DNA from 4 places in the Streptomyces sp. NPDC038200 genome. Region 2 is predicted to be linked to each of the others. Evidence: riboswitches for the same ligand, from Rfam matches in the RefSeq annotation. Region 2 holds a riboswitch; each other region holds the start of a gene.
What was found. A riboswitch is a leader RNA that binds a small molecule or an ion and turns the genes downstream of it on or off. The one in region 2 is predicted to bind cobalamin.
Positions count from the first base shown of each region.

Region 1: it holds a riboswitch for cobalamin, as region 2 does, so the genes downstream of both, nicT (Nickel transporter NicT) here and ACZ7KF_RS30225 (ribonucleotide reductase N-terminal alpha domain-containing protein) in region 2, are expected to answer to the same signal.
Region 3: it holds a riboswitch for cobalamin, as region 2 does, so the genes downstream of both, ACZ7KF_RS23985 ((2Fe-2S) ferredoxin domain-containing protein) here and ACZ7KF_RS30225 (ribonucleotide reductase N-terminal alpha domain-containing protein) in region 2, are expected to answer to the same signal.
Region 4: it holds a riboswitch for cobalamin, as region 2 does, so the genes downstream of both, metE (5-methyltetrahydropteroyltriglutamate--homocysteine S-methyltransferase) here and ACZ7KF_RS30225 (ribonucleotide reductase N-terminal alpha domain-containing protein) in region 2, are expected to answer to the same signal.

Region 1 is NZ_JBVJYH010000006.1:398,996-402,053, reverse strand. It holds gene ACZ7KF_RS16290 (glycoside hydrolase family 13 protein) at 1-685, opposite strand, end outside; gene ACZ7KF_RS16285 (ArsR/SmtB family transcription factor) at 752-1,102, opposite strand; cobalamin riboswitch at 1,183-1,365, shown strand; gene nicT (Nickel transporter NicT) at 1,393-2,502, shown strand; gene ACZ7KF_RS16275 (nucleoside hydrolase) at 2,561-3,058, opposite strand, start outside.
Region 2 is NZ_JBVJYH010000017.1:221,412-224,469, reverse strand. It holds partial or broken gene ACZ7KF_RS30225 (ribonucleotide reductase N-terminal alpha domain-containing protein) at 1-979, opposite strand, end outside; adenosylcobalamin-variant (AdoCbl-variant) riboswitch at 1,120-1,220, opposite strand; gene mctP (monocarboxylate uptake permease MctP) at 1,504-3,058, opposite strand, start outside.
Region 3 is NZ_JBVJYH010000012.1:41,950-45,007, reverse strand. It holds gene ACZ7KF_RS23995 (flavin monoamine oxidase family protein) at 1-703, opposite strand, end outside; partial or broken gene ACZ7KF_RS23990 (VOC family protein) at 1,308-1,505, opposite strand; cobalamin riboswitch at 1,642-1,761, shown strand; gene ACZ7KF_RS23985 ((2Fe-2S) ferredoxin domain-containing protein) at 1,823-2,221, shown strand; partial or broken gene ACZ7KF_RS23980 (acyl-CoA dehydrogenase family protein) at 2,243-2,565, shown strand; gene ACZ7KF_RS23975 (enoyl-CoA hydratase/isomerase family protein) at 2,562-3,058, shown strand, end outside.
Region 4 is NZ_JBVJYH010000012.1:35,223-38,280, forward strand. It holds gene ACZ7KF_RS23945 (trypsin-like serine peptidase) at 1-289, shown strand, start outside; partial or broken gene ACZ7KF_RS23950 (HAD-IC family P-type ATPase) at 475-1,108, opposite strand; cobalamin riboswitch at 1,232-1,450, shown strand; gene metE (5-methyltetrahydropteroyltriglutamate--homocysteine S-methyltransferase) at 1,603-3,058, shown strand, end outside.

The DNA of each region.
Region 1 (3,058 bases), on a different contig from region 2:
CGCCGATGCCGCCGACGTCCCGCAGCGGCTCGGTGAGGTCCTTGGCCAGGCCGTGGGCGACGTCGACCCGGAAGCCGTCGACGCCCCGGTCGGCCCAGAACCGCAGGGTGGTGCGGAAGTCGGCCCGCACCTCCTCGTTGCCCCAGTTCAGGTCGGGCTGCTCGGGGGCGAAGAGGTGGAGGTACCACTCGCCGTCCGGGGTCCGCCGCCAGGCGCTGCCGCCGAACACCGACTGCCAGTCGGTGGGCGGGAGTTCGCCCCGCTCGCCGCGGCCCGGCCGGAAGACGTAGCGCTCCCGGGCGGCGGATCCGGGGCCGGCGCGCAGTGCCTCCTGGAACCAGGGGTGCAGATGGGAGGTGTGGTTGGGGACGATGTCCACGACGACCTTCAGGCCGAGCCGGTGCGCCTCGGCGACCAGGGCGTCGAAGTCGTCCAGGGTGCCGAGGCGCTCGTCGACTCCGCGGGGGTCGGCGACGTCGTAGCCGCCGTCGGCGAGTTCGGAGGGGTAGAAGGGGCTCAGCCACAGGGCGTCCACACCGAGCGCGGCGAGGTGGTTCAGCCGCTCGGTGACGCCCCTGAGGTCGCCGAGGCCGTCGCCGTCGGCGTCGGCGAAGCTGCGTGGATAGACCTGGTAGATGACGGCCTGGCGCCACCAGTCGGGATTCCTGGACGAAAGGTCTGCCATGGACAGACTCTGTCCACATCGCCGGGAATCGGAAACGTCCGGCCGGGCGACGCACGGCCGTGCGGGTCAGTCTCCGCAGTGCTCCAGCAGTCCCCGCATCTCCGCGTCCACCACGCGGTACCGCACCACGCGCCCCTCCTTCTCGCCCGCCACGACCCCCGCGGCCCGCAGCAGCCGCAGGGCCTGGGAGACGGCGGGGTCGTTCATTCCGGTGGCGATCGCCAGGTCGGAGACGGCGAGCGGGCCGGTGCGGTGCAGGGCGAGCAGCAGCGCGAGCCGGTTGGCGTCGGCCAGCAGGGAGAAGCGCTCGGCCCAGGTGCGCAGGCGGTCCGCGTCGCCGATGGCGGCGATCGCCTCGCACACCCGGTGACCGTCGATGGTCCGACGGTCGGCTCGGTCGGCAGGCACGAGATGCATGCCGCCATCCTCGCAGGCCCCGTTTTGTGATCTTGAATACCTGCGCAGGTGCGCAGCTATGCAGGAAACCGTGTGTCCCTCTACCGTGGGCGGGCCGTGGTGTTCGGGAAGTCGATGCAAGGTCGACGCGGCCCTCGCCACTGTGATCGGGGAGTTCCCGTCCCGTCCGGCACCGCCGGGCCACTGGTCGTACGACCGGGAAGGCAGGGACGGCGGACGCACGACCCGTAAGCCAGGAGACCGGCCACGGCAGCGCACGAAAAGATCCACGAGGTGCTGGAGCTGACCGCATGAACCTGCCCGGGACGTCCCTGCCCGAGTCCGAGCCCGCTTCCTTCCGCTGGCGACGAGAGGACACCGTCAAGACGGCGGGGCTGATGGTGGTGATCGTCGCTCTGCACGTCGTCGCCTTCGGGATCCTCTTCCTGCTGGTCGCGCCGGGGCACTACAAGGTCGGCGGTGACGTCTTCGGTGTGGGGCTCGGCATCACCGCCTACACCCTCGGCATGCGGCACGCGTTCGACGCCGATCACATCGCCGCGATCGACAACACCACCCGGAAGCTGATGGCCGACGGCAAGCGGCCGGTGTCGGTGGGGTTCTGGTTCGCGCTCGGGCACTCCAGCGTGGTGGTGCTGCTGGCGCTGCTGATCGCGGGCGGCACCTCCCTCGCCGGGAAGGTGATGAACGAGGGCTCCACCACCCACCAGGTGCTCGGCTTCGTCGGTACGACGATCTCCGGCACGTTCCTCTATCTCATCGCGGCCCTGAACCTCGTCGCCCTGGTGGGCATCCTGAAGGTGTTCCGCGCGATGCGCGCGGGGGCGTACGACGAGCGGGAACTCGAGGCGCACCTGGACTCGCGCGGGTTCATGAACCGCGTCCTCGGCCGGCTCACCAGGTCCGTGTCCCGGCCGGGCCAGATGTACCCGCTGGGCTTCCTCTTCGGCCTCGGCTTCGACACGGCCACCGAGGTGTCGCTGATGGTGATGGCCGGTTCGGGCGCGGCGGCCGGTCTGCCCTGGTACGCGATCCTCTGCCTGCCGCTCCTGTTCGCCGCCGGGATGAGCCTGTTCGACACCCTGGACGGCACGTTCATGAACTTCGCCTACCAGTGGGCGTTCGCGAACCCCGTGCGCAAGGTCTTCTACAACCTCGCCATCACCGGCCTGTCCATCGCGGTCGCCTTCTTCATCGGCACGATCGAGCTGGTCGGCGTCCTGCACGAGAAGCTGGACCTGCACGACGACGTCACCGGCTGGATCGCCGGCCTGGACCTGGACAACGTCGGCTATCTCATCGTCGGCCTGTTCGTGGCGGTGTGGGCGGTGGCGCTGTCGTACTGGCGCTTCGCCCGGGTGGAGGAGCGCTGGACGGCCTCCGCCTCCGCCGCGGACTAGGGTCTTTCGGTTGGATCAGACCCCGCGAGCCCGGCATGATCCAAACGAGAGGCCCTGGCTAGCGCGCCACCGTCTCCAGGTACAGCTTCACGTACCGGTCCACGTCCACCTGCAACGCGACGTCCACCAGCGTCCGTTCGCGGCCGCCCTCGTGGATCTCGGACTCGCCGGGGCGGGGGCGGCGGTCGACGACGGTCTGGCCGCGGGACGGGCCGGGGGCGAGGGAGACCTCGACCGGGAGGAGACGGGTGGTGAGGCCGGCCGGGTCGGCGACCGCGCACACCGCGCCCGCGTCGCCGAGGCCGCCCGCCTCCTCGGCCTCCGGTTCCTCGCCCTGGGTGGTCGGCCGGTGGGCGAGGAGTTCGCCGGCCAGGCGGGTGCCGGGCTCGCTGCTGGTGCGCAGCCGGTGCACCTCGGGGCTGGGGACGACGACCTGCATGAAGACGTCCAGGCCGTACATCGTGATCGGTACTCCGGCGGTGAGCAGGATCGCCGCCGCCTCCGGGTCGTGCCACACGTTGAACTCCGCGACCGGCGTCGCGTTGCCGGTGGCCAC
Region 2 (3,058 bases):
GGCGGGCGTCCTCACCGGTGTTGTCCCGCAGCTCCAGGAACTCCTCGATGTCGGAGTGCCAGGTCTCCAGGTAGACCGCGGCCGCGCCCTTGCGCCGGCCGCCCTGGTTGACCGCGGCGACGGAGGCGTCGAGGGTCTTCAGGAACGGCACGATGCCGTTGGAGTGCCCGTTCGTCCCCCGGATCAGCGAACCGCGCGAGCGGATACGGGAGTAGGACAGGCCGATGCCGCCGGCGTGCTTGGAGAGCCGGGCGACCTGGTGGTAGCGGCCGTAGATGGAGTCCAGCTCGTCCAGGGGGGAGTCGAGCAGATAGCAGGACGACATCTGCGGGTGCCGCGTACCGGAGTTGAACAGGGTGGGGGAGGACGGCAGGTAGTCCAGGCGGCTCATCAGCCTGTAGAGCGCCGCGACCTCCTCCACGGAACGGGTCGTGTCGTCCTCGGCGAGGCCGCTCGCCACGCGCAGCATGAAGTGCTGGGGCGTCTCCACGACCTTGCGGGTGATCGGGTGGCGCAGCAGGTAACGGCTGTGCAGGGTGCGCAGGCCGAAATAGCCGAACCGGTCGTCGGCCGTGCCGTCGATCAGCGCGTCGAGCCGCTCCGCGTGCTGCCGGACGAAGTCCGCGGTGCGGTCGGCGATCAGGCCCTCCAGGTACCCGACCGCGATGGACTGGGTGAAGGACGTCACCCCCTGCGAGGCGGCCTCGTCGCGGATCGCGAGGGTCAGCAGCCGGGCGGCCAGCTTCGAGTAGGCGGGGTCCTCGGAGATCAGTCCGGCGGCGGCCTCCGTGGCCAGCTCGCGCAGCTCCGCCTCGTCGGCCCGCGCGGACCGGCCGCGCAGCGCGGCGGCGGCGACCCGGCCCGGGTCGGCGTCGGGCAGGTCGGCGGTCAGCTCGGTCAGGGTCCGCAGCAGCGCGGTACCGGGACCGTCGGTCTCCAGCTCGCTGACTGAAGCCGGATCGGCTGGCGCGATGGTCACGTGGGGCTCTCCCTCGCTCGGCACGGGGCCTGGCGGAGGGCAGGGGCAGCCACGAGCGCGCACGGCGTCGCGTCCACCGGCCCACTCCGCGAGGCCCGGACGTCGTCAGAAACACACCCGGACCGGACGGGCCGGGTGGGCTGCCGGCAGGTCCTCGGACTGAACAGGCGTGCGGAGGCGCGCGAGTACACCGTTGCGGGACAGTTCCGGACTTGCACCGGATTCCCCTGCATGACAGCGAGGATGAGCATACATCTAGTGCCGGGCTGTCGTGTCACCCCCAGATGTTGTGTCGTCGCGGTTTCAGAGGGTCAACTCGTGGGCGACCGGCGTGACGTACGGCCCGTCCGGGAGCGGATCGCCGTCCCGCTCCGGTGTGCGGACGGAGCCGAGGCGTTCGCGGCTGCGGTGGGCGGCGCGCGGGGCCCTGGCCGTCGCGGGCCGGGTCCGCGTGTCCCTGTCCCCGCGGAGGTACGGCAACGGGCCGCCGGATGTGCTCCGACGGCCCGTCCGGCGACGGCTGTCTAGTGGCCGGCCCCCGCGGTCGCGGGCGGCAGTTCCACCTGGACGCCCGGGTCGCCCGCGTCCGCGGTGTAGTCCTCCGGCCGGGTCTCGTCGACGCCCTCGGGGGCCTTCACGGCCTTCAGGACGACGGTGAGGACCACGGTCACCACGACGTTCAGGACGAACGCCGTGAGGCCGATGTAGCCGATCTCACCGATGCCGGGGATCTCCTTGGCCGAGCCGCCGAAGTGCTTCTGCGTCGGCGAGGCGACGCCGTACGCGGCGGCCGTGCCGTAGATCATGCCGACCGCCCAGCCGGCCAGCAGCGCCCAGCGGTGGAACCAGCGCGTGAACAGGCCGCCGACCAGGGCCGGGAAGGTCTGGAGGATCCAGATGCCGCCCAGGAGCTGGAAGTTGATGGCGACCGTCTTGTCCATGGTGAGGACGAAGACCAGGGCGCCGACCTTCACCAGCAGGGAGACCAGCTTGGAGACCTTGGTCTCCTGCTCGGCCGTGGCGTCCGGCTTGATGAAGTCCTTGTAGATGTTGCGGGTGAAGAGGTTGGCGGCGGCGATCGACATGATCGCGGCCGGGACCAGGGCGCCGATGCCGATCGCCGCGAAGGCCACACCGGCGAACCAGTCCGGGAACATGTCCTCGAACAGCTGCGGGATCGCCAGCTGCCCGTTGGTGACCTTCACACCGGCCGCGATCGCCATGAAGCCCAGCAGTGCCAGCAGCCCCAGCATCAGGGAGTACAGCGGCAGGATCGTGGTGTTGCGACGGATCACCTCACGGCTCCTGGACGACAGGGTCGCGGTGATCGAGTGCGGGTACATGAACAGCGCGAGCGCGGAGCCGAGGGCCAGCGTGGCGTACGTCCACTGGCCCGCCTCCGGCGGGGCGAGCGCGCCGCGCGGCTTCCCCGTGGCCGGGTTGACCTGGCTGAACGCGTCACCCGCCTTGGCGAAGATGTCGTCGAACCCGCCCAGCTTGATCGGGATGTAGATGATCGCCACCGCGATGACGATGTAGATCAGGGTGTCCTTGACGAACGCGATCAGCGCGGGGGCGCGCAGACCGGAGGAGTAGGTGTAGGCCGCCAGCACACCGAAGGCGATCAGCAGCGGCAGGTCCTTCACGAACCAGTTGGTGTCCTCGCCGCCCCCGACGCCCATCACGTCCAGCACCGCCTGGATGCCGACGAGCTGGAGCGCGATGTACGGCATCGTCGCCAGGATGCCGGTCACCGCCACCGCCAGCGACAGGCCCTTCGAGCCGAACCGCCCGCGCACGAAGTCGGAGGTGGTGACGTACCCGTGGCGGTGCGAGACGGACCACAGGCGGGGCAGGAAGGTGAAGATCAGCGGGTACACCAGGATCGTGTACGGCACCGCGAAGAAGCCGGACGCGCCCGCCGCGTAGATCGCCGCCGGTACGGCGACGAAGGTGTACGCCGTGTACAGGTCGCCGCCCAGCAGGAACCACGTGACCCAGGTGCCGAAGGACCGGCCGCCCAGACCCCATTCGTCCAGGGACTGCTCGTTCTCGGCCCTGCGCCAGCGCGCGGCCAGG
Region 3 (3,058 bases), on a different contig from region 2:
GCGCCTCGTCCACCATCCGCGCGACGGGGGCGCGGACCTCGTCGTCGGTGAGGTGGAAGCCCTCGTTGATCCGCTCGGGACCGGCGGCGTAGTCGGCACGCCGCACCTGGACGCGGTTGGCGCGGATCCAGGAGTTGCCGCGCTTGTCGGGTTCGGTGAAGTCCGGGCTGTCGTCGCCGTAGGTCCACGTCCGGCCGGTGAAGGAGGTGTACGTCACCGGAGGGACGGGCACCTCGGGACCGCTGCCGGTGTGGGGATCGATGTCCACGTTGTAGAACTGCCGCCGCCCGAGTCCCAGTTTGTCGACCAGGGCGAGGACGAGCGGGTGGAAGTCGGGCAGCCGCATGGCCCCGGCCTCGGCGTACTGGGCCGGGTCGGCGAAGGGCTGGTGGTCCTTGGTGGTGCGGAAGGTCTTGATGCGTCCGCCGACACGATTGGCGTTCGCCTCCAGGACGGTGACGTCGTGCCCGGCGTCCTTGAGCAGCCGGCCGACGACGAGGCCGGTGATGCCGGCACCGATGACGAGGACCTTCTTGCGCGGGTGACGGGTGGTACCGAGGCGGCCCGTGTCTATCAGGGCGTGCAGATACTCGAGCTTCAGGTCTTTGCCGTCGGGTCCGACGAGGAGGAGTTCACGGGCGAGCCTGAGACAGGTCTGCCAGCGGGCACGGGTGGCGGAGTTGTCCCGTGGAGTGTCGGTCATAGCCTGCGATCGTAGATATGCCGAAACGGTTTCGCGGTTCACCCCGGAGACAAAGTCCGGAAACTACCGAGGGGATGGGGGTGGCGCGATATCCACTTGCCGGGATTCTCGGTAAGAAGGCGGAAGATCCCTGAGGGGCGGAAGGGAATTCGGATGCCATGGGCAAAACAATTCACTCATGGAATGTGAAGCCCGTGCGGCGAGGATGTGCGGATCCGGCCGACCGGCCCGACGGGGAAACCGTCACGCCCCTCCCGCGACCGACCGGCCGATCAGCGGCGTCGACCTATGCATCCGGCCAATGTGCACCGGAGGGCCGCCGACGGCACCCACACCTGCACCCACCGCCGGCCCGACGCGGGGGGCCGCCCGTCGACCGGTCACGCCGAACGGGTCCGCGACGAGGTCTCCGCACCCCGCTGAACCACCGCTCGGCCACCGCAGCACCGGGCACCACCGCTCGGCTGCCGGCCTTCCCGCAGCCCGGCGGAACCAGAACCTGACGAAGCACCAGCGAGCCGGGCCGGTGGCCCTGCGCGGGGAACTCTCGTACGCCCGCGGCTCCTCGGGCGCCCGGTGCGCAACTCGTCGGCTCGGAGGACGCTCAGTCGATGCAGAACTCGTTGCCCTCGACGTCCTGCATCACGATGCACGAGTCCTTGCCGTCGTACAGCAGCCGCACGCGTACCGCGCCGAGCGGGACCGGCCGTGCGCCCTCGGCCTCCAGCGCGGCCAGGCGCTCTTCACCCACGAGCCCGGTGCCGACCCGCACGTCGAGATGCCCCCGATTCTTGACGACCTTGTCCCGCGTCCCTCGCGAAGCCGCCACGACCGGCCGTGCCGTCGCCCCGGACGAGGCCGCTCGCCGGACCGACCCGGATGACGGGCCGGCACCGGTGATGAAATGATGACCGGCGACATAAGGCGACGGCGGTCCGAGGAAGCCGGTGTGAATCCGGCGCGGTCCCGCCACTGTGACCGGTGAGCGAGTTCCGGCAGGCCACCGCCCCGACCGGGCGGGAAGGCGGGACGAGCCGTGACCCGGGAGCCAGGAGACTCACGCGGTCGCCTCCTCACGCGACACCGGGGCGGATCTCCCCGGGAGGGGAGGGGCGCGGTATGCCCAAGAGGCCGACCGGAGCGGCCTCGGCCGAGGCCGGGGAGAGAAGCGGACCGGTGCCGTGCCGGGTCGTCGTGTGCCGGGACTGCTGCTGCGGCAGCCCCAAGGTGCAGGGCGTCGATCACGCGGCGCAGACCGCACGGCTGCGCGCCGAGGTGCCCGTGCGCATCTCCGACTGCCTGGACGTGTGCGACCAGGCCAACGTCATCGTCGTACAGCCGTCCGCCGCGGGCCGGGCCGCCGGTGCGCGGCCGGTCTGGCTGGGGCTCGTCAACGACCAGGCCGCGACCGAGGACATCGTCACCTGGGTACGCGCCGGCGGCCCGGGCGTGGCCCCTCTGCCGGACATCCTCGACCTGTACACCTTCACACCACCGCGACGGCGCTCGGAGCCTTGACCACCCCACCGTGCGGGCCTGCTCCTCGACGCACCGGAGTGCCGCTTCCGCCCGGCCGGCACGGTGACGGAGCCGGCCGGCCGCGCTCCGGTGACGCAGACCGCCCGCGCGCCCGGCGCGGCGACCGGCAGGCGCCGTACCGTGTGCGACGGCGAAGCGGTTCGCCCCGGTCACCGGGGCTCGGTCGCCGCCGCGCTCCAGCCGCACGGCGGCCACCGCCCTCTCGGCGGGTACGGGGCATCGAGAAGATCGTCCGCGACCTGCGGGCACACCGGATCCTGGAAGGAACGTACGAGATCATGCGCGTCATCGTGGCCCGCGGCCTGACGGAGGCATGCGGATGACCGGCAGCGAACGGTCCGCCCCGCCCCCGGCCGCCCACCCCGTCCTGCTGCACACCGAGGGACGGGCCGCCCACATCACGCTCAACCGGCCCAGGGCGCTCAACGCCCTCAACCACGAGATGGTCCGCCGGATCGACGCGGCCCTGACCGCGTGGGAGCACGACCCGGCCGTCGAGACCGTCGTCATCACCGGCGCGGGGGAGCGGGGCCTGTGCGCGGGCGGCGACATCCGCGCCGTCCACGACGACGCCCGTGACGGCGACGGCACCGCCTCCGCCGCGTTCTGGCGCGACGAATACCACCTCAACGCCCGCATCGCCCGCTACCCCAAGCCGTACGTCGCCCTCATGGACGGCATCGTCATGGGCGGCGGCGTCGGCGTCTCCGCGCACGGCAGCGTCCGCGTCGTCACCGAACGGTCCCGGATCGCCATGCCCGAGACCGGCATCGGCTTCGTCCCCGACGTCGGCGGCACCCATCTGCTCGGCCGCGC
Region 4 (3,058 bases), on a different contig from region 2:
GTACTCCTTCGGTTTCCCGGCCGCGTCGCCGTACGACGGCACCAAGCTCGTCTACTGCAGCGGCAACAGCTCGAAGGACTTCCTCTTCTCGCAGGACCACAGCCTGGGGTGCAACATGACCGGCGGCTCCAGCGGCGGCCCCTGGTTCACCGGCTTCGACGAGGCGACCGGCACCGGTCTGCAGGTCTCCGTGAACAGCTTCGGCTACACGTTCCTGCCGAACCGGATGTTCGGCCCGTACTTCGGTGACGTGGTCAAGGCCCTGTACGACAAGGCCCAGGCCGCGTGACACCGACCGGTACGGCGTCGGCGGGGAGGAGTGCCGCAGCCCCGGCCGGCCGGCAGCCGTCCGCCGGACCGGCGGCACCGGCCGGCGTCCCGTCGTGCGACTCCCTTCGCTGAACGACCGGTCCGTCGAGGGCCCGGGGCGCCGGGCCCTCGACGGCTGCGTCGGTGACCGCCGCACGCCGGCGGTCACCGGTCGACGGCCTGGAAGCCGCGCAGGCGCAGACTGTTGCCGACCACGAAGACCGAGGAGAAGGCCATCGCCGCTCCCGCGATCATCGGGTTGAGCAGTCCGGCGGCGGCCGGCGGCAGGGCGGCGACGTTGTAGGCGAAGGGCCCGGAAGAGGTTGGACCGGATGGTGCCCAGCGTCTTGCGGGCGAGCCGGACGGCGTCCGCCGCGACCCGCAGGTCCCCGCGCACGAGAGTGAGGTCGCCCGCCTCGATCGCCGCGTCCGTGCCCGTGCCCATGGCGAGGCCGAGGTCGGCCTGGGCGAGGGCCGCCGCGTCGTTGACGCCGTCACCGACCATGGCCACCGAACGTCCCTCGGCCTGAAGGCGCTCGACCACGTCGACCTTGTCCTGCGGAAGCACCTCGGCGATGACGTGCTCCGGGTCGACGCCCACCTCGGCCGCCACGGTCTCGGCGACGGCCCGGTTGTCACCGGTCAGCAGGACGGGCGTCAGTCCGAGGGCAGGCAGTCGGCGGACGGCCTCGGGGCTGGTCTCCTTGACGGCGTCGGCGACTTCGAGGACCGCGCGGGCCTCGCCGTCCCGGGCCACGGCGATGGCCGTACGTCCGGCCGCCTCGGCGTCGGTCCTGGCAAGCGGAACTCGCCCTCTCCCGCCGCGCCTCGGGACGTACGGGCAGGACAGGGCGGCGACCGGGGATCTCGATTCCGCATCCGAATGACGGACGCGCCGCACCGCATCCCCGGCCGGGGCCGTAGGCTGGCCCGTGCAGCTGGTTCGCCCCGTCAGCCAGGCGGGAGGCGTCGCAAGAGGGAACCCGGTGGGAATCCGGGACTGCCCCGCAGCGGTGAGCGGGAACGACCGCCGTCATACGCACTGGGCCCGAGGAGGGCCTGGGAAGCGACGGCCAGTAGGTGTCCTCCTCGTGAGGACGTGCCCGTGAGTCCGAAGACCTGCCACCTGCCCGCGCGCGACCCACTCGGGCGCGGACATCCCGGTGACCTCGTGGGCGGGTCGGCGTGCACACCGAACGGACGGCCAGGGGCCGCTGCCGGCCGGTCCGTCACCCTTCGCGCTCACGTCCCGTCGCCAGGATCTCAGGGATTCATCTCGCGAAGGAGATCTCCGTGACCACGAAGTCCGCAGCCGCGGCAGCACGGGCGACCGTGTACGGCTACCCCCGCCAGGGTCGGCACCGGGAGCTGAAGAAGGCGGTCGAGGGGTACTGGAAGGGCCGCGTCACCGCCGACGCCCTGCGCGCCACCGCCGCCGGCCTGCGCCGCGCGAACTGGCGGCAGCTCGCCGAGGCGGGCATCCACGAGGTCCCCACCGGCGACTTCTCGTACTACGACCACGTCCTGGACACCACCGTCATGGTCGGCGCGATCCCCGCACGCCACCGAGCGGCCGTCGCCGCCGACCCACTGGACGGCTACTTCGCCATGGCGCGCGGCACACAGGACGTGGCGCCGCTGGAGATGACGAAGTGGTTCGACACCAACTACCACTACCTGGTGCCGGAGTTGAGCCCGGACACGGTGTTCTCCGCGAACTCCGCCAAGCAGGTCGCGGAGCTGACGGAGGCCCTTGCCCTGGGCCTGCGCGCCCGGCCCGTCCTGGTCGGCCCCGTCACCTATCTGCTTCTCGCCAAGCCCGCGCCGGGCGTGCCCGCCGGCTTCGAACCGCTCACCCTGCTCGACCGTCTGCTGCCCGTGTACGCCGAGGTCCTCGCCGACCTGCGCGCGGCCGGCGCCACTTGGGTGCAGCTGGACGAACCCGCCCTGGTCCAGGACCGCACCCCGGCCGAGCTGAACGCCGCCGCCCGCACCTACCGCGACCTCGGCGCCCTCACCGACCGTCCCCGGCTGCTGGTGGCGTCCTACTTCGGACGGCTCGGCGAGGCCCTGCCCGTGCTGGCCAAGGCACCGGTCGAGGGACTCGCCCTGGACTTCACCGAGGCGGCCGCGGCCAACCTGGACGACCTCGCGGCCGTGGGCGGCCTGCCCGGCAAGCGCCTGGTCGCCGGGGTCGTCGACGGCCGCAACATCTGGGTGAACGACCTGGGGAAGTCGCTCTCCACGCTCGGGACCCTGCTGGGGCTGGCGGACCGGGTGGACGTGTCCGCCTCCTCCTCCCTGCTGCACGTTCCGCTCGACACCGCCATGGAACGCGACATCGAGCCGCAGATCCTGCGCTGGCTCGCCTTCGCGCGGCAGAAGACCCGCGAGATCGTCACCCTCGCCAAGGGCCTGGCCCGGGGCACCGACACGATCGCCGCGGAACTCGCCGCCAACCGGGCCGACCTGGCCTCCCGCGCCGGCTCCCCCCTCACCCGCGACCCGGCCGTCCGGTCACGCGCCGCCGCCGTGACCGAGGCCGACGTCCGCCGCTCCCCGTCGTACGCCGAACGCGCGGCGGCCCAGCGGGCCCACCTGCGTCTGCCGGTGCTGCCGACCACGACGATCGGCTCCTTCCCGCAGACGGACGAGCTGCGCACCGCGCGGGCGGCGTTGCGCGGCGGGCGCATCGACACCGCCGGATACGAGCGGCGCGTCGAGGCGGAGATCCAGAAGGTGATCTCCT